Regions from separate parts of the Rhizobium sp. N122 genome, predicted to be linked through region 1. Evidence: riboswitches for the same ligand, from Rfam matches in the RefSeq annotation. Region 1 holds a riboswitch; each other region holds the start of a gene.

Region 1 (7,990 bases):
TCAGCGAGCCGAGATTGCAGGAAATATCCTTGCCCAGATGCTTGTAGGAGAGGTCGTCTTTATATTCGCTCGCCTCGCTCACCTGCAGGATCTCCGAGCAGAGATTGCTCATGGAGATGCGACCAGCAACTGGGTTCGCCCGGTTCACCGTGTCCTCGAACATGATGTAGGGATAACCGCTCTCGAACTGGATTTCGGCGAGCACCTGGAAGAATTCGCGCGCCTTGATCTTCTTCTTCGAGATGCGGGCGTCCGCCACCATCTCCCGGTACTTTTCCGTCACCGAAATCTCGGTGAAAGGCACGCCGTAGACGCGCTCCACGTCGTAAGGCGAGAACAGATACATATCCTCATTGTTTCTCGCGAGTTCGAAGGTGATGTCGGGTACGACGACGCCGAGCGACAGCGTCTTGATGCGGATCTTCTCGTCGGCATTTTCGCGCTTGGTGTCGAGGAAGCGCATGATGTCGGGGTGATGGGCGTTGAGATAGACAGCACCTGCTCCCTGACGGGCCCCGAGCTGGTTGGCATAGGAGAAACTGTCTTCGAGCAGCTTCATCACGGGGATGATGCCCGACGACTGGTTTTCGATCTGCTTGATCGGCGCGCCGGCCTCACGGATATTCGTCAGCGACAGCGCCACGCCGCCGCCGCGCTTCGACAATTGCAGCGCCGAATTGATCGACCGGCCGATCGATTCCATATTGTCCTCGACCCGCAGCAGGAAGCAGGAAACGAGTTCGCCACGCTGCTTCTTGCCGGCATTGAGGAAGGTCGGCGTTGCCGGCTGGAAACGGCCGGAAATGATTTCGTCGACCATGTCGCGGGCAAGCGCCTCGTCGCCACGCGCCAGGGTCAGCGCCACCATGCAGATGCGATCCTCGTAGCGCTCGAGATAGCGCTTTCCGTCGAAGGTCTTCAGCGTATAGCTGGTGTAATATTTGAAGGCGCCGAGGAAGGTCGGGAAGCGGAACTTCCTGGCATAGGCGTGGTCGAACAGGTCGCGCACGAAATTGAAGGAATACTGGTCGAGCACCTCCTGCTCGTAATAGCCCTCGGTCACGAGGTAATCGAGCTTTTCCCTCAGATTGTGAAAGAACACGGTGTTCTGGTTCACATGCTGCAGAAAATACTGCTTGGCCGCCAAGCGGTCCTTGTCGAGCTGGATCCGTCCCTCATCGTCATAGAGGTTCAGCATGGCGTTCAGCGCGTGATAATCGAGCGCTTCCGCCGCTTTCAAAGGGCGTTCGCCGGTGGGATGAGCAAAAGTGTTATGCGGTTTTGCGCCCGCATCCCGCGTCAGAGTTGTTCCCGTGTCCAAAACCGTTCCATTCCGTGTTTGACGTTGGCGACATCCTCCTCCGTGCCCATGAGCTCGAACCTGTAGAGGTAAGGCACCTGGCATTTGCGCGAGATCACGTCGCCGGCGAGCCCGTATGTCTCGCCGAAATTGCTGTTGCCCGCGGCAATCACGCCGCGGAGGTGTCCACGGTTCTCCGCATCGTTCAGGAAACGGATCACCTGTTTGGGAACGGCGCCCTTGCCGTCGCCGCCGCTATAGGTCGGCACAACAAGCACGAAGGGTTCGCGGATAGGGAACGCGTCCGTACCGCCCGCCGGAATGCGCGCCGCGCGCAATCCAAGCCTGGCGACAAAGCGATGGGTATTGCCGGATCGGCTGGAATAATAAACGATCAGCCCCATCGCCTTTTCCCTCGGGTCAGGAGAGCGCGCTGATCATGTCGGGACGGAAACCCGCCCAATGCCGCTCACCGGCGATGACGACGGGGGCCTGCATGTAGCCGAGGCTGCGGACGCGATCGAGCGCTTCGGCATCCTGCGAGATATCGACGATGTCGTAATCGACGCCCAGACGGTCGAGGGCGCGATAGGTGGCGGTGCATTGGACGCAGGCGGGTTTGCTGTAGACGGTAACGCTCATCATGTTCCTCGTGATGTCAAAGAATTCAGGACGCAATACTGGGATCGGGCGCCTTGCGACGTCCGGGGCAACGTTTTGATGGTGATCTGGCAAAGTCGGCGCTTTAAACGCCTGATACGATCCCTTTCGGGATTTGCGCGGGCGGCGGCCTTGATATTCTGGACATGACTTCAACCCCGAAGTGCTCATGCGGACGTTCGGGGCAGCGCAACAGGCGCGGATCATTCCGCTTTCATGCACGCGACCTTCCGGACACCCCGCCCGTGGACATCTAGTTCAAGGCAGGTCTCCTGGCTCGCGGGTCGAAGCACCCTGCCCCAGCCTTCCCGAGGCATCATGCCTCAGTGACCTGAAATCGGACAGTTGCTCGCCGCTCACAGTTGCGGGGGCAGCTCCGGCCTTGTTGCGCCGTTCTGGCGAAACGCACCGTATTCCCGTCTTAGCCTGCGATCCTGACGAATCGAAGGAACCTTGAACACTAGATATAGTATCTGAATCCAAAATCGCGTCAACGGGTGGTTTGCACATCTCGTTACGGCAGGTTTGAAATCACTGCGTTCCTGTGAAAAACATGGATAATAAAGGCTTAAACAAAACGAACTGCGGAGAAGGCCGTGATGAGCAGGGCAGCCTGGTCGGCTCCCAGGCTGCTGACAAACCACGGCCAAACCCGTGACGTCATCCTCGGCCTTGTGCCGAGGATCTACGGACGATCAATTAAGTATTTGAAAATAAATGTTTTCCTGGCAGTAAATTGCCGTGGTTAAATGCTCGGCACAAGGCCGAGCATGACGGAGGAGACTTTGTCGGCAAACCGAAAGCCGGCCTGACTGAGGATCGGCTCCGCTGTTTTCGCTTCTCGATCAGGCCCGAACCGGCAGCAGTCTTCACGCCGCCCCCGGAAAAACATTCATCCCTTTACGCGAAGCAATCGCAGCGCGTTGATCGTCACCAGCACGGTAGCGCCGGTATCGGCGAGGATCGCCGGCCAGAGGCCGGTGATGCCGGCAATGGTCGTCACCAGGAACACCGCCTTCAGACCGAGCGCGATGGTGATATTCTCTAGGATATTTCGCATCGTCCGTTTCGACAGTTCGATCATCCGCGCCACGTCGCCGACGCGGCCGTGCAACACGGCGGCGTCCGCGGTCTCCAGCGCCACATCGGTGCCGCCGCCCATGGCGATGCCGATATCGGCGGCGGCCAGCGCCGGCGCGTCGTTGATGCCGTCGCCGACCTTGGCGACGATGAATCCCTGACGCTTCAATTCGCCGACGACCCGCTGCTTGTCCTCGGGCATCATCTCGCCGCGCCAGTCGATGCCGAGCATGCCGGCAACGGCGGCCGCCGTTCGTTTGTTGTCGCCGGTCAGCATCATCGCCTTGACGCCGGCGGAGCGGAGCGAGGAAAGCCCGGCCTCGGCATCCTCGCGCGGTTCATCGCGCATGGCGATCAGGCCGGCTGCCGCGCCATTGACGAGCAGCACCGACACGCTCTTGCCCTCGTCGTTCAATGCGGTAATGCGTGCATCCTTGTCGCCATCGAGTGCTTCGCGCTCGCGAGCAGCGGATGGCGACAGCAGATCGAGCGTCTCACCGCCGACTTTGCCGCTGACACCCTTGCCCGGCAACGCTTCCAGTTCGAAAGCCGGCGGCACGGGAACACCGTCCGCCCTGGCGCGGTTGAGGATCGCCAGCGCCAGGGGATGGCTGGAGCCCTGCTCCAGCACCGCCGCGCGCGACAAGACCTGCGCCTCAGTCAATCCGAAGGGAACGATATCGGTCACCTGAGGCTTGCCTTCCGTCAGCGTGCCTGTCTTGTCGAAGGCGACCATTGTCACCTTGCCGAGCGTTTCCAACACCGCGCCGCCCTTCATCAGCAGCCCCCGCCGCGCGCCTGCCGACAGCGAGGCGGCAATCGCTGCCGGCGTCGAGATGACAAGCGCGCAGGGGCAACCGATCAGCAGAATGGCAAGGCCCTTATAGACCCATTCGCTCCACACGCCGCTGAGCAGCAGCGGCGGAACCACCGCGACCAATGCGGCGACCACCACCACGCTGGGCGTGTAATAGCGCGAGAACCGATCGATGAAACGTTCCGTCGGCGCCTTCGATTCCTGCGCCTCTTCCACCAGCTTGACGACGCGGGCGATGGTATTGTCGGCAGCCGCCGCCGTGACGCGAACCCTAAGCACGGCATCGCCATTGACCGTGCCGGCAAAGACGGCGGCATCGACACCCTTGCGCACCGGCGTGCTCTCGCCCGTCACCGGCGCCTCGTCGATCGCGCTCTCGCCCGAGACGATGATGCCATCCGCCGAGATGCGATCGCCCGGGCGCACCATGATGATCGCGCCGACGGCAAGGCTTTCCGCCGGCACCTCCCGCGTCAGGCCATTGTCTTCGAGCAAGGCATTCTTCGGCACCAGCGTCGTCAGCGACTGGATGCTTTCGCGCGCCTTGCCGGCCGCGACACCCTCCAGCAGCTCGCCGACGAGAAACAGGAATACGACGGTCGCCGCCTCCTCCCCCGCATTGATGATGACGGCGCCGACCGCGGCGATGGTCATCAGCATCTCGATCGAGAATGGCGTGCCCGATAGGGCCGCCATGACCGCGCGGCGCGCGATCGGCACCAGGCCGACCAGCATGGCTATGATGAAGGCATAGGATGCGATTGCCGGCACGAGATGGCCGATGGCATAGGCGGCAATCAGCGCGGCACCCGAGAGGATGGTCAGCCGACCCTTCTTGCTCTGCCACCAGGGACCGGTCATCGGCCCATGATCGTGCCCATGCAGACCTTCGATTTCGGTCTTGCCATGCGCATGGTCATGATCGTGATCGGCATGATCGTGGTCATGGCCGGCATGATCATGATTATGGCCCACGTGATCATGGTCGTGATGTTCATGTGAGCCGTGGTCATGCGCCGGCACCACGCTTCCGGCAAAAGGCGAGACCGAATAACCGAGCCCCGTCACCTTCTTCTCGATCGCCTTGAGATCGCTGCTGCCGTCATGCCGGACGGTCATCGTGCCCGCCATCACCGAGACGGAAACATCTGCCACCCCCGCCACGCGCCTGACCGCCGTATCGATCTTGGTTGCGCAGGCGGCGCAATCCATGCCGCCGACCCGGTATCGTGTCTCGCTCGTCTCAGCCATGATCCGCTTCCTTGTCAAACAGAAGCACCTCTCCTACATCCTCTAGCGACTAGAGGTGCAAGAGGAAAATCATGAAAAAGATCACGATCGGCGAAGCCGCTCGCCGGAGCGGGGTCAAAGTGCCGACGGTGCGTTATTACGAGAGCATCGGCCTGCTCGCGGCGCCGAGCCGCAGCGAAGGCAATCAGCGCTCCTTCGAACCTGCCGATATCAACCGCCTCACCTTCATCCGCCATGCCCGCGAGCTCGGCTTCGAGATCGAGGCGATTCGCACGCTGCTCGCCCTGCAAGATGATCCGCACCAATCCTGCGCCTCGGCCGATGCCATCGCCAAGGCCCGCCTCGTCGAGGTCGAGCAGCGCATCCGCAGCCTGATGGCTTTGAAGGCCGAGCTGGAAACCATGGTGGAAGGTTGCGGCCATGGCCGCGTCGACCAATGCCGTGTCATCGAGGTTCTCGCCGACCACGGCCAGTGCACACATTCGCATCACTGATCCCGCCCTTGAAGGCAAGGCGCAGCCGCGCCAAAACTGCAGCGGAAAGAATCGGGCAAAGACATCCATGAACCAGAAGCGAATTGCGATCATCGGCGGTGGCCCGGCAGGCCTGGCGGCCGCCGAACTGCTTTCGCTCTCCGGCCATGCGGTGACGGTCTACGACGCCATGCCGACCTTCGCCCGCAAATTTCTGCTGGCCGGCAAGTCCGGACTGAACATCACCCATTCCGAGGATTATGCCCGTTTCGTCACGCGCTTCGGCGCGGCCTCTGCCCGGCTGCGCCCGGCGCTCGATGCCTTTACCCCTGGCGATATCAGAGATTGGGCAGCAGGGCTCGGAACCGAGACTTTCGTCGGCTCGTCCGGCCGGGTTTTCCCGGATGTGATGAAAGCCTCCCCCTTGCTGCGCGCCTGGCTCAAACGGCTGGAGGCCCAGGGCGCTGCACTGCGCACCCGCCACCGCTGGATCGGTTTTGCCGATGAGGGCTATGTTTTCGAGACGCCGGAAGGACGCAGCATCGTCCATTGCGACGCAGCCCTGCTGGCGCTCGGTGGCGCCAGCTGGCCGCGCCTCGGCTCCGATGCAAGCTGGCTGCCGTGGCTATTGGAGAGGGGTGTCGAGATCGACGCCTTCCGGCCCGCCAATTGCGGCTTCGTCGTCGGCTGGAGCGAAAGCTTCCGCGAGCGTTTCGCCGGCGAGCCGGTAAAATCGGTCACCGCCACCTCCGATGCCGGCACATTTCCCGGCGAATTCGTCATCACCGCAAACGGCATCGAGGGCAGCCTGGTCTATATGAATGCGGCGAGCCTTCGCGATCAACTGTTGACCCGCGGCAGTGCTGCCCTGACGCTCGACCTCGCCCCGGGCCGGACGGTCGAAAGGCTAACCCGCGACCTCGCGCGCCAGGACGCCAGATTGAGCTTTTCAAACCGCCTGCGCAAGGGCGCCGGCCTCGACGGCGTCAAGGCGGCGTTGCTGCGGGAACTCGCTGCCGAGCGCGACCGAACCGATTCCGGACGCCTCGCCAGCATGATCAAGGCCCTGCCGGTCCCGGTTCTCGACACGAGGCCAATCGGCGAGGCGATCTCCTCGGCCGGCGGCATCCGCTGGAGCGGCATCGACGACGGCTTCATGTTGAAGGCGCTGCCGGGCACCTTCGTCGCCGGCGAGATGCTCGACTGGGAGGCGCCGACCGGCGGCTACCTCCTCACCGCCTGCCTTGCGACCGGCCGCGCCGGCGCGCGCGGCATAGAAGCCTGGCTGCACAGATAAGCGCCGCCGCTCGCAGGCTGAACAGCAAACAAGAACCTCTTTCGATCAGGCCGAGGCTGCACGAAACGTCATGACAAGGCCATTCATGCAGTAGCGAAGTCCGGTTGGCTTCGGACCATCATCGAAGACATGTCCGAGATGGCCGCCACAGCGGCTACAATGGACCGCCGTGCGCGCCATCCCGAAACCGGTGTCGTGTGTGGTGCCGACGGCATGGTCGAGCGGTGCCCAAAAGCTCGGCCAGCCGGTGCCGCTGTCGAATTTGGTCGCCGAGGAAAAGAGCTTTTGCTCGCAGCCGACGCAGGCGAAAATGCCCTTCCGCTCCTCATGCAGCAACGGGCTGCTGAAGGGATTTTCCGTGCCTGCCTGACGCAGGATGACGAACTGATCCGGCGTCAGCAGCGTATGCCATTCCTCATCGCTATGGGTCACCTTAAACGTTTCGCCGGCGATCGCCTTGCCGGCCAGGCTGGCGCGAACGGCAAGCGCCCCGAAAACGGTCGTCATCAGCAACAATCGTCTGTTCAACATGATCAGGATCTCCCCATCTGACAAAGCCTTGCTCTGTAAGAAAATACGGGCGAGAGAAGTCTTGGTTACATTCTCACCGCTCAAACACCGAAATGTGATGCCGCCCCTTTCACCGCACGCTGGCGACCACCACGTGCCGCCTGATTGCAAACCGGCCGCTTTTCCATCAGACTGTGCTGAAGTTCCGTGGGAGGAGCAGATGCACGAACAGTCAGCGCACGCGGAGCATGTCTATACCTCTGCTCAGCGCGATTCCGCCGCGGCCAGCTCTCCGGTGGTCGCCTCGTGGCGGCGATGCATGACCATGCACCAGCTCGCCCCCGAGGATGAGCGGGCGCCGCTGCGCCTGACCGATGAGGAATTTCGGCGCGCCCGCGAACAATCCGGGCAACTGATCGCCAGCGCGACTGAGGAGCTCGATCGCCTCTTCACCACCGTCGGCAAGGCCGGCTGCTGCCTGCTTCTGACTGACAAGAATGGCATTGCGCTGGAGCGGCGGGGAGCGGCCGGCGACGACAAGGAATTCCGCGAACTCGGCCTCTGGACCGGCTCCGTCTGGACCGAGGCAAGCATTGGCACCA
Region 2 (7,990 bases), on a different contig from region 1:
CGCCGCGATGAGGCTCCACGCAAAGAACGTATTGGGTGCGCCGTGGATACCCCCTCTGCCCTGCCGGGCATCTCCCCCACAGGTGGGGAGATTGGATGGGCGCGATGGCTCGCTCAAACAACGACCGCACAAATACACCGACCCGGTAGAGAGGGAGTGATCCAGCCTCCTGCCGATCTCCCTCCTTGTGGGGGAGATGCCCGGCAGGGCAGAGGGGGGTAATCCCACGGCACAACCTAGTCCTCGCGAAAACTTCTCCCATCCCCCATTTCCATACTGTCGCCCGTATCCGATTGATGTATGGAGGGAACTCCCAAAAAGACGTGCACGGAGGCGGCAATGGATAACCAGGAAAAATCCAAGACGGACAAGAACCTGACAAGCGGCGATCTCGACGAGCAGGCGCTGTTTTTCCACCGCTATCCCCGCCCCGGCAAGCTGGAGATCCAGGCAACCAAGCCGCTCGGCAACCAGCGCGACCTGGCGCTCGCCTATTCGCCGGGTGTTGCCGCCCCTTGCCTTGCCATCCGCGACAATCCTGAGATGGCGGCTGAATATACCTCGCGCGCCAATCTCGTCGCCGTCATCTCCAACGGCACCGCCGTGCTCGGCCTCGGCAATATCGGTCCGCTGGCCTCGAAGCCGGTGATGGAGGGCAAGGCCGTACTCTTCAAGAAATTCGCCGGCATCGATGTCTTCGATATCGAGATCGACGCGGCAAGCGTCGACCAGATGGTCTCGACCGTCAGCTCGCTGGAGCCGACCTTCGGCGGCATCAATCTCGAGGACATCAAGGCGCCGGAATGTTTCGAGGTCGAACGGCGTCTGCGCGAGAAGATGAAGATCCCGGTCTTCCATGACGATCAGCACGGCACGGCGATCATCGTCGCCGCCGCGATCCTGAACGGGCTGGAACTCGCCGGCAAGGCGATCGAAAACGTCAAGATCGTCGCCTCAGGCGCCGGTGCGGCCGCGCTTGCCTGCCTCAACCTCTTGGTGATCCTCGGGGCAAAACGCGAAAACATCTGGGTTCACGATCTCGAAGGCCTCGTCTACGAGGGCCGCACCGAGCTGATGGACGAATGGAAATCCGTCTACGCCCAGAAGAGCGACACGCGCACGCTCGCCGAAAATATCGGCGGCGCCGACGTCTTCCTCGGCCTGTCGGCCGCCGGCGTGCTGAAGCCGGAATTGCTGGCGCAGATGGCCGACAAGCCGCTGATCATGGCGCTCGCCAATCCGACGCCAGAAATCATGCCCGATCTCGCCCGTGCCGCCCGCCCCGACGCGATGATCTGCACCGGTCGCTCGGATTTCGCCAACCAGGTCAACAACGTCCTCTGCTTCCCCTATATCTTCCGCGGCGCACTCGATTGCGGTGCCGAGACGATCAACGAGGAAATGAAGATGGCGGCCGTGCGCGCCATCGCAGCCCTCGCCCGCGAGGAACCGTCGGATGTCGCCGCCCGCGCCTATTCCGGCGAAACGCCGGTCTTCGGCCCGGATTACCTGATCCCCTCGCCCTTCGATCCGCGCCTGATCCTGCGCATCGCGCCTGCCGTTGCCAAGGCCGCCGAACAGAGCGGCGTGGCGCGCCGCCCGATCCAGGATTTCGACGCCTATCTCGACCAGTTGAACCGCTTCGTCTTCCGCTCCGGCTTCGTCATGAAGCCGATCTTCACCGCGGCCAAGGCCGCCGAGCGCAAGCGCGTCATCTTCTCCGAAGGTGAGGACGAGCGTGTGCTGCGCGCCGCCCAGGTGCTGCTGGAGGAAGGCCTTGCCGACCCGATCCTCATCGGCCGCCCGCAGGTCATCGAGACGCGCCTGAAGCGCTACGGTCTGCGTATCCGGCCGCTGCAGGATTTCGAGGTCATCAACCCCGAGGACGATCCGCGCTTCCGCGAATATGTCGATCTCTATTTCTCCCTGGTCGGCCGCCGCGGCGTCATTCCCGAAGCCGCCCGCACCATCGTGCGCACCAACACCACCGTCATCGGCGCGCTGGCGCTGAGGCGCGGCGAAGCCGATGCGCTGATCTGCGGCCTCGAAGGCCGCTATGAAAAGCATCTGCGCGACGTCCGCCAGATCATCGGCAAACGCAAGAATGTCCGCGATTTCTCCGCCCTCAGCCTGATGATCTCGCAGCGCGGTGCCACCTTCTTCACCGACACCTACGTCACCTTCAACCCGAGCGCCGAGGAAGTTGCCGAGGCAACGGTGCTGGCGGCCGAGGAAATTCGCCGGTTCGGCATCACCCCGCGCGCCGCCCTCGTCTCGCATTCCAACTTCGGCTCGCGCGAATCCGAGAGCGCCACGAAGATGCGCAATGCCCTGCAGCTCGTGCGCGAGACCGCCCCCGATCTCGAGGTCGACGGCGAAATGCATGGCGAAAGCGCCATCACCGAAGCGCTGCGCAAGCGTGTCATGCCGGATACGACCCTGCATGATGAGGCGAACCTGCTGGTCTTCCCGAACCTCGACGCCGCCAACATCACGCTCGGCGTCGTCAAGTCGATGACCGACGGCCTGCATGTCGGCCCGATCCTGCTCGGCACCGCCCTGCCCGCCCACATCCTGGCGCCCTCGGTCACCTCCCGCGGCGTCGTCAATATGGCCGCACTGGCCGTCGTCGAGGCATCGCAGCCGGCGTAAGCCGGCGTCGCCAATGTTAGCCACCTGCTATCGACAGGCGTCCTCTATCCGCGAGCGCGTCCGCGCGCTCGTTGCCGGCAATCCCCGAATGCCCCTTGCACCAAGCAATGGTCACCAGGGCGTTTTGGCATAGCTGAAGATCGACCGCTTTCCAAAGGTCCGCATTGTCGATCGTTCGCCGTCGCCCATGTCCATTCGGGCTGCTTTTCTTCCAGCCGTTGTTCTTCCAGATATGTCGGCGGCTGTTGCAGCCTTTGACGGCATAGACGGAATCGGACCAGATGGTCGCGGGTTCGCCGGCTGTTTGGCTGTTGATCCACATGGCGGCCCTGAGAACGGCGGTCAATTCCATGGAATTATTGCTGGAAACGTCGACGCCACCGAAGTCGGAGGCGATTTCCACCGCATCGCGATAAGCGACAAACGACCAGCCTCCATGCCCGGAACCGGGCTCATAACAACCATCCGCGAAGAGGTGAAGGCCGTGTGGCGCCTCCGTGACCCCCGATGTCGGTGCAAAGGATCGGATCTCGTCGGGGATGCCTGTCATTTTCACCGCGTCTCTGGCGATTGCTGGATAAGATCAGGAAAATACGCTAATATTTTCTCTGAGCTTATTAAGAGAAATCCGTTAAGGGAAAACGCGCGGCCGATTGAAGTCGCATTCGACCCACCGACCGTTTGCTCATTCCGGGACGACGCCGTGAAACGCCGAAACCTGTCTCTCGCCCTTCTCCTCGCCTTGGCAGCGCCCGCCGTCGCGCAGACCAATGCCATCTGTGAGGACCTGCGCGGCCGTCTCGCCGACCTGCCGCGATCGATCGGCAATAGCAACGGCCCGGAAGCCCGCCAATATGCCAGTGCCATGGCCGAGCAGAACCTCGAGCTGCGCAAGGTGCGCAATGATCTGCGCAACTACGGCTGCACCTCGGGCAGCATGGTGGTGATCGGCGGCGAGAATGCCGATTATTGCACCGAGCTGTCGCAGGCCGAAGGCCGGATGATCGACAATATCGCTTATCTCCAGGACCGCCGCGACGAGCTGGCCGGCCGGAACAGCGCCGATGACGACCGCCGCGAACTGATGGCCGCGCTCGACAGCAACGGCTGCAACAGCGAGAACTTCTATGCGCCTTCCGCGCGCGGTGCCGACGAGCCTGCCCCGAGCGTCGAGGAGCAGGCGATGCGTTCCGATACCTTCATTCCGCTCGGCGGCGGCGAGGAGGCCGACCCGCATTACGGCCTGCCGCGGGCCGATATGCTGTCGCCGGTCAGCACCATGTGCGTGCGCAGTTGCGACGGCGGCTTCTTCCCGATCAGCTCGAACACCACCTCGGTTGATTTCGGCCGCGACGCCCAGACCTGCGCCAAGATGTGCCCCGGCATCGAGACCGAACTCTTCTATCGCGAGGTGACGAGCACGGAGGCCTCGAACATGATCTCGGTCGCAACCGGCACGCCCTACAGCGCCATGAAGAACGCCTTCGCCTACAAGAACCGCGCGCCCGGTGAAAAGAACACCTGCGCCTGCAATCTCACCGCCTATTACGACGAGATGCGCGGCAAGCAGGCGGTCAGCCAACCGCCGCAGCAGGGCTCGATCACCACCATCCGCACCAATCCGCCGATCAAGGAGACCGCGACAACGGCCGCGCCGCAGTCATCGGTGTCTGAGCGCCCTTACGATCCCACGCAGAACAAGGTCCGTCAGGTCGGCCCGCAGTTCCTCGCCGGCGACCAGGGCTCGATTGATCTTGCCAATCCCGCAGCACCTGGCCCCCAACCGCAGCAGTAGCCGCAGCAGCAGTGATGGCTAAGGCTCGTTGCGTCCCCAGCCGTCGTGGAAGACGAGTTCCTCGAGCGGCAGCCGCTGCCGCCAGCCTTTAACCGAGAGTTCCGGCTCGTCGTAAAGCCGGTCGACGAACCCGGCGCAGAGCCAGGCGACCACTTCGATATGCTCGGGTATGCCGAGAATGGTCTTCAGATCGCCTTCGCGAAAAATGCTGACCCAGCCGATGCCGATCCCTTCGGCGCGAGCCGCAAGCCAGAGATTCTGGATGGCGCAGACTGTGGAATAGCTGTCCATCCGCGGATTATGCGTGCGCCCCAGCACCACGCTGCCGCTGCGGGTGGGATCGCAGGTCACGCATATGCCGAGCGGCGCCTCGACGATGCCTTCGAGCTTGAGCGAGCGGTAGGCTTGGCGCCGCTCGCCCTCGAACATCGCTGCCGCTTCCTCGTTGGCCTTCGAAAAGGCATCGCGGACCTGCGCGCGCACCGTTGGACTTTTCACCAGAATGAAATTCCACGGCTGCATGAAGCCGACGGAGGGTGCGTGGTGGGCGGCTGTCAAGAGCCGCGCCACGACATCGTCCGGCAAGGGATCGGGCAGGAACTGGCTGCGAACGTCGCGCCGCGTCATGATCGCGTGATAGACGGCCTCGCGTTCGGCCAAGGAAAAACCGGACGCCACTGACAGGGCATCCTCATCAAAGGGTCGCATCGTCAAATCCCCAACAACGCAACCGCCCGCCGTCCGCGCGGGTTGGGTCTATCTTGCCAGGCCGGTCTTCTGACTTGGCGTCATCCGTCTGCCGCAGCCTTCCCGGCAAAAGCCAGTGGCATATGAAGCGGCAGGCGTCGGCCTTACAGCGTTGGGCACGTTCCGGTCTTGCACCGGATTCCCGATTCTCCCGCCTAGACGGCGGGCACCTGACGGCACATCTATCTCAGGAAAGCAGCACGACTGCAAGCCGGCCCTCGGGTGGCATTCGAACGGCCTGCGACATCGACTTCATGGACAGGCGGGTGTCGCTGCCTTAGAAATGAATTGATCCTGAGCGACGCCCATGGCGCCGTGATTTGTCTCCTTGCATCCCGGTTGCCCGTGCCCCGCCTCACACCCATGATCCTTGCGGTCGCCCTGTTCATGGAACAGATGGATTCGACCGTCATCGCCACCAGCCTGCCGGCGATAGCGGCCGATATCGGCACATCGCCGATCGCGTTGAAGCTTGCCGTCACCAGCTATCTCGTGGCGCTGGCGATCTTCATCCCGATCAGCGGCTGGATGTCGGATCGTTTCGGCGCGCGTAACATCTTCCGCATGGCGATCTTCGTCTTCATGATCGGCTCGGTCGCCTGCGCCTTTTCCAATTCGATCGCGGCCTTCGTCGTCGCGCGGCTGATCCAGGGCGCCGGCGGCTCGATGATGACGCCGGTCAGCCGCCTGCTGCTGGTCCGGGGAACGCCGCGCCACGAACTCGTCGATGCCATGGCCTGGCTAACCATTCCGGCGCTGATCGGGCCGATCATGGGTCCGCCGATCGGCGGTTTCCTCACCACCTATCTCACCTGGCACTGGATCTTCTGGATCAATGTCCCGATCGGCGTGCTCGGCATCATCCTCGTCACGCATTTCCTGCCGGCGGTCGAGCCGCGCAGCCCGCGGCCGATGGATTTTCCGGGCTTCTTCCTTTGCGGCATCGGCTTTTCCGGATTCGTCTTCGGCCTCTCGGTGATCAGCCTGCCGGCCGTGCCGGTGATCTACGGCTATGTCACGGTGGCCGTCGGCATCCTTGCCGGCCTCCTCTATCTCCTGCATGCCCGCCGCGTGCCCTATCCGCTGCTCGATCCGAAAATGTTCCGCTACCCGATGTTCCGGGCGGCGATCCTCGGCGCCTCGAATTTTCGCATGGGGCTCGGCGCCCTGCCCTTTCTGATGCCGCTCATGTTGCAGCTCGGCTTCGGCCTGACGCCGCTGCAATCGGGCTCGGTCACCTTCGTCAGCGCGCTCGGCTCGATGGGCTCGAAATTTGCCGCTTCGCGCACCTTCAATGCCTTCGGCTTCCGCACCGTCATATCGATTACCACCTTGCTTGCGGCAATCTTCCTCGGCATCAATGGCTTCTTCACCACGGAGACGCCGCTGCCGCTGATCATGGCCTGCCTGCTGATCGGCGGCCTGTTCCGCTCCATGGCCTTTTCGGGCGTCAACGCCATGGCCTTCGGCGATGTCGACGATTCCGACAGCAGCCAGGCGACCGCGATCAACGCCGTGGCCCAGCGCATCTCCATGGCGATGGGAGTGGCGATCGCCGGCGGCATCCTCGAAATTTCGAGCGGCTTCCATGGCGGCAGGCTGCTGGTCTCGGATTTCCACACCGCCTTTTTCAGTGTCTCGGCGATTTCGGCGCTGGCCTGCATCACCTTCCTGCGCCTGCCGCGCGACGCCGGTGCCGAACTGACGACACGGCGCCGCAAGCACCGCCAGGCCGAGCCGGGTGAGGCCATGGCGGAAAACAGCCCTTGATCCCGCCGGCCGCCGTTTCGGTATCCCATTCCACTTTATGATTTCTTCACACATCGAAGACAGACTGCGTTTGCGCGTTTTGGGTCGCACAGGGGGACATGGGCATGAGTGCTCATGCTGCGACCGCCGGCGTGGATGCCTGTATTGATAGGCTGGTCGGGAACATATCCGACTGAGCCCGCGTTTCGAGGCCCCCGCGGCATGTTCCAATTTTTGAAAACGATGCCTCTGACAGCCAAGCTGGCGGCGATTATCGTGGCCGTCAACCTTTGCGGCATCTCCGCCTTTGCCACCTACACCTGGATGTATGAAACCAAGGCGTTGATCGATGGCGCCAAGGCGAACTGGTCCAAGGATGCGGAGCAATTTGCCTCTCTGGCCGCCGGCGGCGTGAAATGGGGCAAGGCGAACGCCGTTCGCGAGGCCTATTCGCTTTATCGCGACGATCCCTCGCTCGACCTCGTTCAGTTTGCCGCCTTCAACGCCGAAGCTGCGGCCGTCGATACATGGACGCGCGACGGCATTGACGGTCTGCCGGCAGCCGCCGATCTGACAAAGAGCCTCAGCGCCAAACCTGAGAAAACCACGATCGACGACAGCGGAGTATCGGCCGGTGTCGTGACGATCATCGCGCCGCTTCCGCTGGACAAATCGGGCAAGGCGACCGGCTACGTCGTCACCAACTGGTCGGTCGAAAAAATTGCTGCTGACGTCGAGCAGAAGGTGCTGATTTCGCTGCTGACGCAGTTCGTGATCACCGCCATCGCCGTCGTCGCTTTCCTTCTCGCCATGCGCAGCCTCGTCGGCCGCCCTCTCCGGATTCTCAGCGAGCGGATCAGCGCCTTGCAGAAAGGCGATCTGGCCTCTCCCGTCACCTACCGGGAAAATGGCGACGAGATCGGCTTCCTGGCGCGTGCCCTGGAAGTTTTCCGTAACGAGGCGATTGCGAAAGTCGAGAGAGAACAGGCTGCGGCCGAGCAGAGCGCCTCGTTCGACGCCGAACGGGCGCGCAACGCATCCTTGACG
Region 3 (7,990 bases), on a different contig from region 1:
GCGTCTCGATCAGATCCCGCTCGCCGGTCCACATCGCGCCCTTGATGAACTGCACGACGGCGGACGGTTTGCCGTGGGCGATGTGGCGGAAAATCATGCCGAAGGCGGCGGACGATTTGCCCTTGCCCTTGCCGGTATGGACGATGATCAACCCCTTGCCATCGGTCTTGGTCGCCATGATCTTGTCGCGCGCGGCCTTCTTCTTCGCCATCTTCTCGGCATGGCGCGCATCGTCCTTGGCCGTTTCGTTGTCCGGGATCTCGTCACTCATCGGTTCACCTCATTCTGTTGTTTGGCCAGGTCGAACCGGGCCGAATTGCTGCGCGGCGTCCAGAGGCTGCGGTCGATCGCCTCAGAGAGCCGCGCCGTCATCTCGTCGAATGCCGCCGGATTCTTTTCCACCATGAAATCGCGCACAGCGGGATCGGTGACGAAAGCCTGATAGACCGCCTCGAAATGATGGGCGCCGACTGCGCCCGTCGTCGCCGCGAAAGCGAAGAGATAGTCGACCGTGGCGGCGATCTCGGCCGCGCCCTTGTAGCCGTGGCGCATGACGCCCGATATCCATTTCGGATTGACGACACGTCCGCGCACGACGCGGCCGATCTCCTCCTCCAGCGAACGGATCACCGGCTTTTCCGGCCTTGAGTGATCGTTGTGATAGATCGAGGGACGCGCGCCGGTCAGTTGTTCGGCCGCCGCTGCCATGCCGCCCTCGAACTGGTAATAGTCGTCGCTGTCGAGCAGGTCGTGCTCGCGATTGTCCTGGTTCTGAACGACGGCCTGCACCGAGCGCAGCCGCTCCTCGAATAGGCCGCGTTCGGCCTTGCCTTCCTCGCCGGCGCCATAGGCATAACTGCCCCAGACGAGATAGGCTTCGGCGAGATCGGCGCGCCGCTCCCAGCCCTTTTCGTCGATCAACGCCTGCAATCCGGCGCCGTAGGCGCCGGGCTTGGAGCCGAACACCCGGTAGCCCGCCCGGCGTTTCGCCGAGGTGGCGTCGAGACCGGCAGCCGCAAGCCTTGCCGCTTCGCCGCGCATGCGGGCTGCGATCGGGTTGTCGGCCTCGTCCTCTTCAAGCGCGCCGACGGCGCGGATCGCCTTATCGAACAGGGCGATCTGCTCGGGAAAGGCGTCACGGAAGAAGCCGGAGATCCGGAGCGTCACGTCGACACGCGGCCGCCCGAGCACAGCCTGCGGTATGATCTCATAGCCGGTGACGCGGCGCGAGCTCACATCCCAGAGCGGCTTGACGCCGATCAGCGCCAACGCCTGGGCGATATCGTCGCCGCCGGTGCGCATGTTCGACGTGCCCCAGGCCGTCAGCCCGAAGGAGACGGGCCAGTCGCCGTGATCCTGCACATAGCGGCGGATCAGCAGCTCGGCGGATTTCTTGCCGAGTTCGTAAGCCGCCGGCGTCGGCACCGCGCGGCTGTCGACCGAATAGAAATTGCGACCCGTTGGCAAGACATCGGGCCGCCCGCGGGTCGGAGCGCCGGAGGGGCCAGGGGCCACGAAGCGGCCGTCGAGGCCGGAAAGCAGGCCTGATATCTCAGCCGGGCCGCAGGCAAGAATCGAAGGCTTGAGACGGGTCTCGATCTCGGAAAGCACCAATCTGGTTTGGGACCAGAGAGTCGGGCATTCCATCTCACCGGCAACGAATTTCGCCGCCAGCAGCTCGATGCGCTCGACGGTGTCGCCGTTGGTGCGCCAGGGGGCGTCGAGGAGGCCTGCGAGGATGGCGGGCCGCGGGCCGGTCCAGAGTGCAGCCATGTCACAGTTGAGCGGGTCGAAAGAAGGCCCCTCCCCAACCCCTCCCCACAGGTGGGAGGGGCTTGCTGGGCGCACCGTCTCATCATCAGCTTTGGTAGCCAAGGTTGCCGCGAGCGCAGTGGTAAGTCCCTCCCCCTTGTGGGGAGGGGTTGGGGAGGGGTTTTTCAACACATCCCCCGCAATTGCCCGCTGCAGACTCGCATCCCCACCCTCGCCCAGCCCACGCGGCACCCTGGCCAGCGCCACGGTCAAATCGGTCAGCAGCCGCCCCTCCGGCGAAACGCCGAACACATGCAGTCCATCGCGAATCTGCATTTCCTTGAGGTCGCAAAGATAGGCGTCGAGCTTCTTCAGCGCTTCGCCTTCGCTTTCGCCGCTCGTTATGCCGGCATCCCGATCGAGGCCGATATCGGTGACGAGATCGAGGATCTGCCGGCTGAGCAGCCGGATGCGGCGGGGATCGCCGCCCGATGCCTCGTAATATTCGTCGACCAGCGCTTCCAGATCCTTGAGCGGCCCATAGCTCTCGGCCCGGGTCAAAGGCGGCGTCAGGTGATCGATGATGACGGCGGCAGCCCGGCGCTTGGCCTGCGTGCCCTCGCCCGGATCGTTGACGATGAAGGGATAGAGATGCGGCAGCGGCCCGAGGATCGCCTCGGGATAACAGGTCTCCGACAGCGCCAGCGCCTTGCCCGGCAGCCATTCGAGATTGCCGTGTTTGCCCATATGAATGACCGCGTGGGCGCCGAATTTTCCCCGCAGGAAGGCGTAGAAGGCAAGATAACCGTGTGGCGGCACGAGATCCGGCGAATGGTAGCTCTCCTTCGGATCGATATTATAGCCGCGCGCCGGCTGAATGCCGACGAGAACGCCACCGAAGCGGGCAAAAGGCAGGACGAAGGCGCCGTCGCGAAAATACGGATCGTTCCCGGGATCGCCCCAACGGGCCCTGACCTCATCCTGAATCTGATTGGGAAGAGACGCCAGGAAGCTGTTGTAGAGACTCAGGGATAACGTCTCGCGGATGACGCGGCCGTCATGTCCCGAATTGGTCGGTCCTTCCATCAAATGCCGGATCAGCGTGTCGCCATCGGCCGGAATATCGGAGAGCGGGTAACCCGCTGCTTCCATCGCGCGAAGCACCTGGATGCTGCCGGCCGGCGTATCCAGGCCGACCCCGTTGCCGAGCCGGCCGTCGCGGTTCGGGTAGTTCGCCATGACGAGCGCAATGCGCCGGTCGTGTGCCGGCGTGGCGCGCAGCCGCGCCCAGTTGGCGGCGAGTTCCGCCGTATAGCGCACCCGGCCGGCGTCTGGTTCGCTGGCGACAATGTTGGTCTCGACAGCGGCGTCGTAACGCGCCGCCGTCTTGAAGGAGACCGCCCGCGCCAGCACCCGGCCGTCGACTTCGGGCAGCGCCACGTTCATGCCGAGATCGCGCGCCGACAGGCCTTGCGACGAAGCTGCCCATGCCTCCCGCGACGAGGCCGACAGGATCGCCTGCAGCACCACCGCCCCAGTCGCCTCCAGCACCGTCGGCTGCCGATCGGCGCCGGGCGCGGAGACGGCAAAGCCGGTCGTGTTGATCACGACATCGGGTTTCAGCGCTGAAAACACGCTTTCGAGAATGCCGGTCGAGACGGAATCCTTGAGGCTATAAGCAAAGACCGGCAGCGGCCGGAGGCCGTGCGCCTGCAAGGCTTCGATCAGCGCCTCGATCGGCCCGGTTTCGCCGCTCTGCACGAGGGCGCGGTAGAAGCTGATGGCGACGATTGGCCCCACCGCCGTCGAATGTGTCACCCGCCGCAACTCCTCGACCCCGATCAGCCCCCGCCCCGGCCACCAGATGCCGGCCTTCATCAAAGGTACCGCCGGCGCGGGCTTCTCCGCGCCCGAGAGCATCGCCGCGGCATAATCGAGAAAGGCGCGCGCATTGGCATCGCCGCCCTCGACGAGATAGGCCCAGAGCGCATCGAGATCATCGGAGGCAATGTTCGAGAAGGGCGCCAGCCCTGCATCCGGCCTGGCATCACCCGGCAGCACAGCAATCCGCGCGCCGGAGCGAGAGGCTGCCGCATGCAGCGCCTCGAGCGCATAGCGGAAATAGCTGGCGCCGCCGAGCGCCCGCACGACAATGAGCTTCGCATGCCGCGCCGTGCGCTCGACATAGGTATCGACCGACATCGGGTGTTTGAGGCTCATCAGGCTCGCAAGCCGCAGCGAATGCGGCCCACCGCAGGCGCGATGAGCGGCTGCGATCGCCGCCAGCTCGCTGTCGGCGGCCGACAGGAACAGGATGTCGCCCGGCGTCTGGCCGAGGTCGATCGGCTCCTCGCCGTCGCTGATCGTTCCCTGCTGGGCCAGAAGCAGATGCATGGGTTTATGCCAGCGCCTCGATCGCCATCCGTACAGCGGCCTCATCCATCTCATGCAGGCCGATGACGACGAGGCGTGTGCCGCGCTTTTCCCCAGGCGTCCAGGCGCGATCGAAATAGTGGTCGATGCGGCTGCCGACGGCCTGGAGCTGCAGGCGCATCGGCTTGCCGGCAACGTCGACGAAGCCCTTGAGGCGCAGCACGTCATGGGTTGATATGACGGCTTTCAGCGCCTCGACGAAACCGGCGGGATCGGCAATTGGTCCGAGATCGACGACGAAGCTGTCGAACTCGTCATGATCGTGCGGCGTCCCGTCCTCATGCTCGAGCTCATGATGCGACTTGCGATTGGCGATATCGTCCTCCGTGCCGATGCCGAGACCGAGCAGGATGCCGGCCGGCACCTCGCCGTTCCGCGCCTCGATCATCGCCGGCTTGCGTGCGGTGCGAGAGGCGACCTCGTCGCGCACCCGGCTAAGACCGGCCACGTCGATCAGGTCGGTCTTGTTGAGCACGATCAGATCGGCGCAGGTGAGCTGATCCTCGAACAGTTCCTCGATCGGGCTCTCGTGATCGAGCGATTCATCCTCGCCGCGCGCCGCCTCGACAGCATCGTGGTCGTCGGCGAAACGGCCGGCGGCGACGGCGGCGCTGTCGACCACCGTAATGACGCCGTCGACGGTGACCTGGGTGCGGATGTCAGGCCAGTTGAAGGCCGCGACCAGCGGCTGCGGCAAAGCAAGGCCGGAGGTTTCGATGACGATATGGTCGGGCCGCTGTTCGCGTTCCAGGAGCTTTGTCATCGTCGGGATGAAGTCGTCGGCAACTGTGCAGCAGATGCAGCCATTGGTCAGCTCGATGATATCGTCCTCGCTGCAGTTTTCAGCGCCGCAGCCCTTCAGCACCTCGCCGTCGACGCCGAGATCGCCGAACTCGTTGATGATCAGCGCGATCTTCTTGCCGCCGGCATTGGTGAGCAGATTGCGGATCATCGTCGTCTTGCCGGCGCCAAGGAAGCCGGTGATGACGGTTGCGGGAATTTTCTGCTGGTTCATGGATTTAACCCTTCATTTTCAGCGGCAGGCCTGCCGCAATGAAATAGACTTCGGCGGCATTTGCCGCGATCAACTGGTGGAGACGGCCGGCATGATCGCGAAAATCCCGCGCCATGCGGTTGTCGGGCACGATGCCGAGGCCGACCTCGTTGGAAACGAAAACGAGCCGCGCCTTTACGCGCGGCAGAAAATCGGCGAGTGCTGCAAATTCCCCCGCCATATCGCGCTCCTCCATCATCAGATTGGTGACCCAGAGCGTCAGGCAGTCGATCAGCACGATACGCCCCTCGCCGTCGATGGCGGCGAGCTTGCCAACAAGATTGAGCGGCTCCTCATGCGTCGTCCAGGACGGACCGCGATCGGCTCTGTGCTGGGCAATCCGCGCCTGCATCTCCTCGTCCCACGCCCGGCCGGTCGCGAGGTAGTGACGATCGAGGCCGGTTGCAACGACAAAAGATTCGGCAAAGCGGGATTTGCCGGAGCGTGCGCCGCCGAGGATGAAGGTGGTGTTGGTGAAAGCGATCGTCATACGCAAGCACTCCCGCTAGAGAGGGCGCGGCGGTGCCACATCCCTGTTCTCCCCAGCGGGGAGAAGGTGCCGGCAGGCGGTTGAGGGGGTGAGCGGCGAAGCCGCGAATGCACTGAGCGCAAGCGAAGGGCAAAATGACGGAGGTGCCGTGCGGCCCCCTCATCCGACCCTTCGGGCCACCTTCTCCCCGCGGGGGAGAAGGGGAAAATATGCACCGCACCAAGCCGCGCCGAATTCAATCGTTCAGCCAAAACAACCTCCGTGCTGGCAACGGGCATAGTGCCCAGGGTTGGGCTTCTCGCCCGGCACGAATGGCAGGTCTCCTGGCTCGCGGGTGTCGGCCGCGATCGGGACAGACCGGAAACCGGTCGCCCCTGATCGTGCCAGCGGATCTGCCTCGCCTTCCCGGCCGCATCGGCGAAGAGGTGGACGATTCGTAGAAATAGAGGCGTCCGACCCCGGTTGATCACCATGCATGTCCAGTGGCTTTTCCGGCATGTCGCCCGCCCTGCCCGCCTGCACCATTGCAGACTGCCGGCCGGAAGGGCTGGATGCCGGATGGAAGACCCTGACCGCTCTACAGTCGCGGGGTCGGCTGTGATGAAGGCGCCCGGTTTGGGTCCGCCCCGTCACATTCCCTTTTCATCCGGAAAGGCGTAACACCGATCCGGAACCATCCGTTATTCCAAAGATGGTTAGGCAAGCTCACGGGTGAAGTCAACCGGCCGATACGACCGCGAATGGCCAGCCAGGCGGAGCAACGCCGGCAAGACGACTTAGTCTACCTAAAACATCGTCTTTTATCAGTTACTTACGTCATAATTAATTGACCCGCTCGCCAGCTTTTCGCCGCAATTACGTCGCAAGCGGTCTGCGCCATCGCCCTTGACCGGGCCTCTTCCTGCCTAGTTGTCTAGCCATGCTTATGAAATTGGATCGGCGCCGTTTCCGTGCGCTGCGTGTCTTCTTCGACCCGGCGCGGCTGCGCGCCCTGACTCGCCGCAGCGAAATCGGCCTGTCGCTGGCGGGCGCCGTCGTCGGCATCGCCTCAGGGCTTGCGGTCACCGGCATGAGCTACGTTTCGAATGAGCTGCACCAGTTGGTCTTCGGCATAGCCGACAGTGAAAGGCTGAGCTCATCGGTGATCGACGACAAGCTGCTGCTGCTGACCGCCCCCGTCATCGGCGGCATTCTGCTCGGCCTGTTGCTCTTCATTTTGGCCAAACGCCGCAAGAAACCGATGGTCGACCCCATCGAGGCCAATGCGCTGCATGGCGGCCGCCTGTCCTTGACCGACAGCATCATCGTCGCCGTGCAGAACCTGATCTCCAACGGCTTCGGTGCCTCCGTCGGCCTGGAGGCCGGCTACACCCAGCTTGCCGCCGGCCTTGCCTCGAAATTCGGCCTGAAGCTGCAGCTCCGCCGCTCGGATCTGCGCATCCTCGTCGGCTGCGGCGCAGCCGGCGCCATCGCCGCCGCCTTCAACGCGCCGCTGACCGGCGCCTTCTATGCTTTCGAGCTGATCATCGGTACCTATACGATCGTGTCGCTGACCCCTGTGGTCGTCTCGGCCCTCGTTTCCACTTTGATCGCAAGGCTGCTGGCCGAAGGCGATTTCAGCATCGATATCGGCAGCTTCGGCGCAGTCGTGCCGGCCGATTATATCCCGGCGCTGCTGCTCGGCGCTTGCTGCGCCGGCGTCGGCATCCTGATCATGCAGGGCGTCTCCTTCGTCGAAGAACTGGCGCGCAAGAGCTCGATCGCCCCGCCCTTCCGTCCCGCCCTCGGCGGTATCATCGTCGGGCTGCTGGCGATAATCTCGCCGCAGGTGCTGTCGGCCGGCCACGGCGCGCTGCATCTCAACCTTTCCCGCGACGTGGCCATCCCGGCGCTGGTCGGCCTCCTCCTGTTGAAATCCTTGGCCTCGGCGATCTCGATCGGATCGGGCTTCAGGGGCGGCCTGTTCTTCGCCTCGCTGTTCATGGGCGCTCTGCTCGGCAAGCTCTTCGCCTATTGCGGTCCCTATTTCGCCGATGCGACGCTGACGCCGGTCATCTATGCCGTGGTCGGCATGAGTTCGCTTGCCGTCGCCGTCATCGGCGGGCCGCTGACGATGACGTTCCTGGCGCTCGAAATTACCGGCGACTTCCCGATCACGGCGCTGGTGCTCGCCGCCGTCATCACCTCCTCGCTCGTCGTGCGCTCGACCTTCGGCTACTCCTTCGCCACATGGCGCTTCCATCTGCGCGGCGAAAGCATCC
Region 4 (7,990 bases), on a different contig from region 1:
GTAACAAGGCCTCGTCGACGGCGGCATCGTCCTCCGCGCCCCAGGGCGACAGCAGCCCGCGATGCGGCGTGCGGCCGAGCCGCACCACGTCGCGCGCAGTCAGCTGCGTCTCGGTCGTCGACTGCTGCTCGACGAAGGCGATGCGCCGTGCAAGGGCGGCACGCGACAGCGAAGCGATATCGTCTTCGCCCAGCCGGATGACGCCGCTGCGGACCTTGCGCAGCCGGCAGATCAGCCGCAGCAGGCTCGATTTGCCGGAGCCGTTCGGTCCGAGCAGGCCGAGCACCTTGCCCTTTGCCACCGTCAAGCTGACGCCGTTGACGATGACCGTGTCGCCGGCGGCAAAACTCACCGCGTCGATCGTAATGCTCATGCGCTCCTCCGCACGCGATAGAGGATGACGGCGAAGGCCGGCGCGCCGAAGAGCGCCGTGACGACGCCGATCGGCAGGACTTGCTGCGGGATGATGATGCGCGAGACGATATCGGCGCCGACCATGTAGATCGCGCCGACCAGTGCTGTTGCTGGCAGCAGCCGCCGATGGCCCGGCCCGACGAGAAACCGGGCGGCATGCGGAATGACCAGGCCGACGAAGCCGATCGAGCCGACCATGCTGACGACACTTGCCGTCATCGCCGCCGTCAGGCCGAACAGCAGGATCTGGACGCGGCGCACGGCAATGCCGAGCGAGGCCGCGGCATCCGTGCCGAAGGCGAAGGCGTCGAGCGCCCGGACATGGGCCATGCAGATGACGAAGCCGGCAAGCGCGATCGGCACCGAGAGATAGACATCCGGCCAGCGCACGCCGCTGAGAGAACCCAGAAGCCAGAACAGGATGCCGCGCGCCTGCTCGGCATTGGCCGAGGTCGTCACCATATAAGAAGTCAGCGCATTGAAGAGCTGCGAGCCGGCGACGCCGCACAGGATGATGCGCTCGCCGGTTCCCCCTGCCCCCGTCGCCAGGAAGCCGACCAGCAGAAAGGCGACGACCGCGCCGATGAAGGCGCCGCTCGACAGGCCGAGAACACCGTAGCCGAAGCCGAGGATCATCACGCAGACCGCTCCCGTCGAAGCGCCGGCGGAGATGCCGAGCACATAGGGTTCGGCCAGCGGATTGCGCAGCAGCGCCTGCAGCACGGCGCCGCAGAGCGAGAGCGACGCGCCGGCGCTGGCCGCGACGAGGGCCCGGCTCAGCCGATAATCCCAGACGATACCCTGGTGAATGCGGCTGAGTTCGAACTGCGTGCCGAACAACCGGTTGGAGACCGCCTCCGCCGTCGTCGCCAGCGGGATCGCGATCTCACCGATGGAAACGGCAAGGCTGATCATCAATCCGAGAAGGAGGAAGGCAGCAATGGTGAGCGCGCCAAGCGCCCACCATCCCTGCCGCCCGGCCGACATTGCCTTCACTGCGACAGGCCGAAGGACTTGATGCCCTCCGCCAATGTCTCGATGCCGTCGATCGTGCGGATCGTCGGGTTCATCGATTGCGCATCCATCATCACGAAGTGCCTGTTCTTGACCGCATCCAGTTCTTTGGTGACAGGATCGTTCTCGAGGAAATCGATCTTCACCTTGGGATCGTCGGCGGCGTAGCGGCGCCGATCCATGGTCGCGAGCACGATGACGGCGGGGTTCGCCTGCGCGATGGTTTCCCAGCCGACCAGCGGCCATTCCTCCTCGGTGGTGACGACGTTTTTCGCGCCGATCGTCTTCAGTATATAGGCCGGAGCACTGTTCTTGCCGGCGATGAAGGCGTCGCCATTGACCTCCTTGCTGGAGAACCAGAAGACGACGGGCAGGTTCTTGCCCGATGCGCCCGCTATCGAGGCGACGGCATCGGCCTCGCGCGTCTTCAATTCAGCGATCAGCGCATCGCCGCGCGCCGTCACGTCGAAAATTTCAGAGAGTTCGGCGATTTCGCGATAGATCAGCTCCATCGTGAACAACTCCCCACGCACGCCGTCGCCGCCATCGGTGTTGACCTTGGCGACGCAATCGGCCGGCGAAAGATAGGTGTTGATCCCGAGATCCTGGAACTGCTCCCGCTTGCCGACCGAGCCCTGCGCACCGACATGCCATTCGAACTCGGCCGCCACCAGGTCTGGCTCCTGCCCGACGACGGATTCGAAGCTCGGATCATTGTCGGCGAGACGCTTTATCCTGCTGTTGGCCTCGGCATATTGCGGCAGCACGGGACCGACCCAGACGGCCGTGCCGGCGATCTTGTCGGCAAGGCCGAGCGAGAAAAGAATTTCGGTCATGCCCTGGCCGATCGAAACGATCTTCGACGGCGCCTTCTGGAAGGTCACCTGCTCACCGCAATTGGCGATGGTCAAAGGATATTGGGTGGCGGCAAGGCTCGGTGCCGCAAGGCCGATCAGCCCGAAGGCAAATGTCATGGTGGCGAGAATCTGGCGCATGAAAACCTCGATTGAAGGAAAAGGCACGGTTATGCCGCACGCGCGGCCGAACGCACGCTGATACGTGTGCTAACCGCAGGAGGCCCAATCGAGACGGATGCATGCCGAAATTCGGCGAAGGTTCAGAAGGTCAATCATGTCTGTTCCTTGTCCGGGCATCCCCGCCCGGTTGATTGGATCGTGATTGACGGCAGGTCTCCTGGCTTGCGGATATAAGTCGTTCATCCGCCTTCCCGCGATATCTCGCAGTGGTCGGGCCATAAGCCCTTCAGAAATGACCAATCGCTGGCCACACCTGAGATGATCGACAATCCGCTTACAGTTGCGGGGGCAGCCACGGTCTCGGTCCCTTACTGGGTCGTCCTCACCGTGTTCCCTATTAATCCCCTTGGAGTCATCTTCAGGGAACCGTCGCCCCCAGTTACGTCGCCTGCCAGCACGACGTCAATGATTATTGCGGAGGATTGGGGTTGGGTGAGCGAAAAATGGATACGGACCGTCGGAGCGCTGTTGCCGGTATAATGCCAGCATCCTCACCCCCAGGATGGGGCTCTCTTAAGCATCCTCCCATTCCCACTGTCGTGGGCGCGGCATCCAGCAACCTCCCTCACGCTGAGCTGCGCAGCCCGAAAGGGCGAAGCCTCGAAGCGCGCCGCAACGCTGCTCCTTGCCAAAAACGCATCCCGCTCTGCGAATGGAGCACCCGCCTCGTCTTTCGAGGCTTCAGCCTTCGGCTTCCGCACCTCAAGATGAGGCTCTCTTGAGCGTCGACACAAGATCCTCCCGTTCCCGCCGTCGTGGGTGCGGCACCCTCCGACCTCCCTCATGCTGAGGCGCGCAGCCCGCGAGGGCGAAGCCTCGAAGCACGCGCCGCAACGCTGCTCCCTGCGTTCCTACAAGGCATCCAGCGGGATCTTCAGATACCGCCGCCCATTTCCCTCCGGCTCCGGCAATCTGCCTCCCCGAATATTCACCTGCAGCGCGTGCAGCATCAGCTTCGGTTTCGGCAGCGTGCGGTCGCGCGCCTGGCGTAGCGCCACGAAGCCGGCCTCGTCGATGCCTGATATATGCGGATTACCGCTTTTCTGGGCGGCTATCGTGCTTTCCCAGCGCGGGTGACGGCCGCCGGGCTGATAGTCGTGGCCAGAAAAGAGCCGGGTCTCCTCGGGCAGCGACAGGATGGCCTGGATCGAGTGCCAGAGGGCACTGGCGCTGCCGCCGGGAAAATCGGTGCGCGCCGTGCCCGAATCCGGCGTGAACACGGTGTCATGCACGAAGGCGGCGTCACCGATCACATACGTCACCGAGGCAAGGGTATGGCCGGGCGAGAACATCACACGGGCTTTGAGCCCGCCAATCTCGAACGTGTCGCCATCGGTAAACAGCCGGTCCCATTGCGAACCGTCGGTTTCGAGTGCCGGCCAGTTGTAGATTTCCTTCCAGAGCACCTGCACGTCGGTGACATGGGCGCCGATCGCCGTCGGCGCGCCGGTCTTTCCTTTGAGATAGTACGCGGCGGAGAAATGATCGGCATGCGGATGCGTGTCGAGGATCCACTCGACCGTCAACCCTTCGCTGTCGATATGAGCAAGGATGGCGTCGGCATTGGTCGTTCCGGTCGCGCCCGCCATCTCGTCGAAATCGCGCACCGGGTCGATGATGGCGCAACGTTTCGTCACCGGGTCGGCGACGACATATTGCACACTGCAAGTGCGCGGCTCGAAGAAGGCCTTCACCTCAGCCGCCTGCCCTGCCCGCTTTTCCAGCCAGCGGCGCGCGCCGGCAAGATCGAAGCCGAGGTTTTGACCGAAGGCCTCGACATCCCCCGGCGGCATCCGCCCGTCGAGCACCTCTCCCAGCACATAGAGCGTCAGCGCCCGCGTGCCGCTCTTGCAATGAGCGACGACCGGCCCCTTCACCTGCGTCATCGCCGTCTGGAAGGCGCGGATATCGGCCTCGGTGATCTCGGCCCCTTTCACCGGCACGAAGCTGTAGTCGAGCCCCGCGGCGGCGGCGGACGCCTTTTCCGCCGCATTGCCGGGCTGCCCCGGCTCCTCGCCATCCGGCCGGGCGTTGATGACGCCGGCAAAGCCGCCTGCCGCAAATGCGGCAAAGCCGGCGGCATCGGGCTGCCCCGCCACCGATATCAGTTCATTGACCCTCACGGATATCATCGAAGCCCCCGCGCCGCCTGCATCATGCAGCATCGCACGTATATCGATACAATCTCACGACTATATCGCCGAGCGCAAGAATAGTCGCTACACACTTCTTCGCGCCTGCCGCGGGCCGGCAAATACAGACGCAAGACGATCCTCGCCCGGCGAGTGCAGCCCGTTAAAACGATAGCGTCGCTGCGCCCTGTTTGATCTCGGCATGCATGGCGCTGGCGCCGACGATAACGACGCCGTCGAGCATGTCTTCCTGCGTATAACCGCGTGCGGTGACGCAGGGCGGGCAAGCCCAGATCGTGCCGCCGCGCTGCTGGAAATTCTCGATAAGCGTCGACAGCGGATCGAGCGGCGGTATATGCGTCATGCGCTGACCGCCCTTGCGCACAAGGTCGATCCCGGTGCTGGTGAGGAACACCGAGACCTTCAGCCCGGCGGTGATGCCGCCATTGGCAATTGTGAAGGCGACGGAGGATAGTTCGGATTCGATCCCCTTGGTGACGAGCACGACCAGTTTGTCGCTTGGCGTTTGCATAGTATTCTCCCTGTTGCAGTGACCTGTTCACCATAGGAGGATGCGCGGGGCGCGTATTTGGCCGGAATGCGTGAAGCCTTGTCCGAAAATCCAGACGCGGCGGGTGTCGCGCGCGACGACGTGCTGTCGGCGCTGCTGTCGACGATCCGCCTGTCCGGATCGCTGCAGTTCTGCTTCATGCCGACTGGCGACTGGCAGACCGACGCTGCACCGTCGCTGGCAGGCCTTTCGGCGAAGGCCTCGGGCACGATGCCGTTTCACATTGTCGTCGCCGGCAATTGCTGGCTGAAAACCGAAGGTGAAGCGACCGATCTCGAGACGGGCGACGTGCTGGTCTTTCCCTTTGGCACCGGGCATCAACTCGGCGCCGGAAGCGACGGCATGCTGGTGCTGCCGACCCGCGACCTGCCGCAAAAGCCGTGGCGCGAAATCCCCGTGCTTCGTTATGGCGAGGCGGTGCAGGGGGTACGGCTGCTCTGCGGCTATCTGCAGTGGGAGGGGCTCAGCTTTGCGCCGCTGCGCCAGGCGTTGCCCAGGCTGATCCATGTCAGGACCCGAGCCGCCAATGATGGCGACTGGCTGCGCGCCACCATCCGCCAGATGGTCGACGAGGTCGATCGGCCGCGCGCCGGCGGCGTCTCGATGCTGCCGCGGCTGACCGAAATCATCTTCATCGAAATTCTGCGCCATCAGATCATGATGGCCGAACCGCGATCGGTCGGCTGGCTGGCAGCGCTCGCCGACCCGGCGCTGTCGCGCTGTCTCTCCCTTATTCACGACGAGCCCAGACGCGACTGGTCGCTGGAACACCTGGCCGCCGCCGCCGGCCTGTCGCGCAGCGCGCTCGCCGATCGCTTCCAGTCGATACTCTCGACCTCACCGATCCGCTATATCAGGGACTGGCGGCTCTATCTTGCAAGTGTCGCGCTCGCCTCCTCTGGCCGACCAATCGCAGCGATCGCCGATGACGCCGGCTACGCCACCGAAGCCGCCTTCAACCGCGCCTTCTCCCGCGCCTTCGCCACCCCGCCGGCCGCCTGGCGGGCGATGGCGCGGGAATAGAGCGAGAGGGCCGTCAGACATCGCATCAATGGCATTCACCTAGTCGGTAAAAGCTGAGCATCCCGCCCCTCGCCGCAGCCGGCGCCAACACCCAAGAGAGCCTCATCCTGAGGTGCCCCGCAGGGCCTCGAAGGACGAGGCGGGCGCTCAGCATAGCGGCAAAGATTGATGCAAGGAACAGCGTTGCGCCGTGCCCTTCGAGGCTCTGCCCTGCCCGTGTGATCCATTCCCGCGGCTCGACATCGGCACGATATCAGCTTAGATTTCAGGCGGATGGACCGGACACCGCTCGCGAATGCCTTATGGGATCAGCCTCAAATGTCTGAACGAGACTGCCTCCCCGGTTTTCAAGCTCTGGGATGAAGCCGCGGCACTCGAAGAGACGGCTTCAATGCGTGCTTTGAACTATCCTCCGCATCTCACCCTCGCCGTCTATCAAGAACTTGCATCCGATCGGTTGGCCAAGGCGCTTGAGAGCGTTTTCTGCACGCGGTCGACCGTGACCGTGAACTTTTCGGGTATCGGTTATTTCGAGAACGAGTTTCTCGTCTTATGGGCGCGGCCGATCGTGGACGACACGCTTTTCCTTCTGCACGCGGCATTGCACCAAGAGATCGATCCCGCATACTGTCATGTGCACTATCGGCCCGGCAGCTGGGTGCCTCACTGCACCATCGCCGCAAAAGTGCCGAAGCCGAAATCAGAGGCCGCGATCGACTGGGCGAACAAAAACCGGATCCAATTCTCGGTAAATTTCGATGCCGCGGATTGTGTCCGGTTTCCGCCTGTGGAGATATTGAGCGAGATCGCATTGACGCCGGAATGACGGCTGAAGGCGCAAGCCGGCCTGCTTGATACGGCCGCTTCCGGCGGTCGATGTATACCTTACGATTGCTGAGCGGTTTAGCGGGCCGCAGCTAACCGGGCCCCATGCAGAGTGTAGCCGTGTGGCCTCGCAGAACCTCTCGATGAGACAAGCGCGACCTCCCTCCCCCCTCATCCTGAGGTGCCCCGAAGGGGCCTCGAAGGACGAGGGTGGCCACTGGCGGTTCATCTGGCGATGGATGTGGTCATAAGCGCCGAGCCACCTGCCCTCCTCCTTCGAGGCTACGGCCTTGGCCTGCGCATCTCAGCATGAGAGCTGATCGCTGTGCCACGGTGCGTCATGCCAGTGGGCGCTGTCGGCAACAAAGCAGTCGAACAGAACAGGCCTGTCCACCGCGATCATCTCCAGGATTGCATCATCGAGTTCGGCCGGCCACTTGCAGCGAATACCGTGTCCGCCATAGGCTTCCGCAAGTTTCACGAAATCCGGGTTTGCGTGCTGCCGCTGCCGAGCCGTTCCCTCATCGCCGCCGTTGAGAATGAAGATCTTGATCGGCGCGTTGTGCTGCACGGCGGCCGACATTTCCTTCATGGTCATCTGCACCGAGGCGTCGCCGGCTATATCGATAACGAGGCTGCCGGGATTGGCGATCTGCACGCCGAGGGCGGCGGGCAGCCCGTATCCCATCGTCCCCAAGCCGCCTGATATGATCCAGCGGTTCGGCTGCTCGAAGTCGTAATGCTGCGCCGCCCAGATCTGATGCCGGCCGACCTCCGTCGTGATGTAAGTATCCCGATCCTTCGTCAGCTCGTAAAGCCGCTCGATGGCATATTGCGGCATGATGACGTCCTCGCGCATCGCATAGGAAAACGATCGCCGTGCCCGCCAGCCCGCAATCATGCGCCACCACGCGGCCAATCTCGCCCGGTCCGGCGCCCGCGGCAGCGCCCGCCAGAGACGAACGAGCTCGGCA

The links. Region 1 has a riboswitch for cobalamin ahead of nrdH (glutaredoxin-like protein NrdH). Riboswitches for the same ligand answer to the same signal wherever they lie in the genome.
Region 2: linked by a shared signal. The riboswitch ahead of bluB (5,6-dimethylbenzimidazole synthase) and the one ahead of nrdH (glutaredoxin-like protein NrdH) in region 1 are both predicted to bind cobalamin.
Region 3: linked by a shared signal. The riboswitch ahead of cobU (bifunctional adenosylcobinamide kinase/adenosylcobinamide-phosphate guanylyltransferase) and the one ahead of nrdH (glutaredoxin-like protein NrdH) in region 1 are both predicted to bind cobalamin.
Region 4: linked by a shared signal. The riboswitch ahead of ATY75_RS29285 (ABC transporter substrate-binding protein) and the one ahead of nrdH (glutaredoxin-like protein NrdH) in region 1 are both predicted to bind cobalamin.

What each region holds. Positions count from the first base shown of each region.
Region 1 is NZ_LOKU01000038.1:7,169-15,158, forward strand. Features, by position in the region: gene nrdE (class 1b ribonucleoside-diphosphate reductase subunit alpha) at 1-1,321, opposite strand, end outside; gene nrdI (class Ib ribonucleoside-diphosphate reductase assembly flavoprotein NrdI) at 1,300-1,704, opposite strand; gene nrdH (glutaredoxin-like protein NrdH) at 1,721-1,942, opposite strand; cobalamin riboswitch at 2,205-2,431, opposite strand; gene ATY75_RS23710 (heavy metal translocating P-type ATPase) at 2,853-5,108, opposite strand; gene ATY75_RS23715 (helix-turn-helix domain-containing protein) at 5,180-5,602, shown strand; gene ATY75_RS23720 (TIGR03862 family flavoprotein) at 5,670-6,878, shown strand; gene msrB (peptide-methionine (R)-S-oxide reductase MsrB) at 6,924-7,409, opposite strand; gene ATY75_RS23730 (helix-turn-helix domain-containing protein) at 7,609-7,990, shown strand, end outside.
Region 2 is NZ_LOKU01000023.1:158,821-166,810, reverse strand. Features, by position in the region: gene ATY75_RS17625 (NADP-dependent malic enzyme) at 340-2,652, shown strand; gene ATY75_RS17620 (ribonuclease H) at 2,669-3,202, opposite strand; gene ATY75_RS17615 (DUF2865 domain-containing protein) at 3,356-4,447, shown strand; gene bluB (5,6-dimethylbenzimidazole synthase) at 4,466-5,155, opposite strand; cobalamin riboswitch at 5,197-5,383, opposite strand; gene ATY75_RS17605 (MFS transporter) at 5,558-6,964, shown strand; gene ATY75_RS17600 (HAMP domain-containing methyl-accepting chemotaxis protein) at 7,166-7,990, shown strand, end outside.
Region 3 is NZ_LOKU01000023.1:21,809-29,798, reverse strand. Features, by position in the region: gene cobO (cob(I)yrinic acid a,c-diamide adenosyltransferase) at 1-271, opposite strand, end outside; gene cobN (cobaltochelatase subunit CobN) at 268-4,146, opposite strand; gene cobW (cobalamin biosynthesis protein CobW) at 4,151-5,200, opposite strand; gene cobU (bifunctional adenosylcobinamide kinase/adenosylcobinamide-phosphate guanylyltransferase) at 5,205-5,729, opposite strand; cobalamin riboswitch at 6,025-6,422, opposite strand; gene ATY75_RS16910 (chloride channel protein) at 6,649-7,990, shown strand, end outside.
Region 4 is NZ_LOKU01000064.1:1,341-9,330, forward strand. Features, by position in the region: gene ATY75_RS29275 (ABC transporter ATP-binding protein) at 1-373, opposite strand, end outside; gene ATY75_RS29280 (iron ABC transporter permease) at 370-1,401, opposite strand; gene ATY75_RS29285 (ABC transporter substrate-binding protein) at 1,407-2,423, opposite strand; cobalamin riboswitch at 2,595-2,851, opposite strand; gene blh (bifunctional sulfur transferase/dioxygenase Blh) at 3,317-4,597, opposite strand; gene ATY75_RS29295 (DsrE family protein) at 4,761-5,129, opposite strand; gene ATY75_RS29300 (AraC family transcriptional regulator) at 5,196-6,191, shown strand; gene ATY75_RS29305 (2'-5' RNA ligase family protein) at 6,487-7,017, shown strand; gene ilvB (biosynthetic-type acetolactate synthase large subunit) at 7,321-7,990, opposite strand, start outside.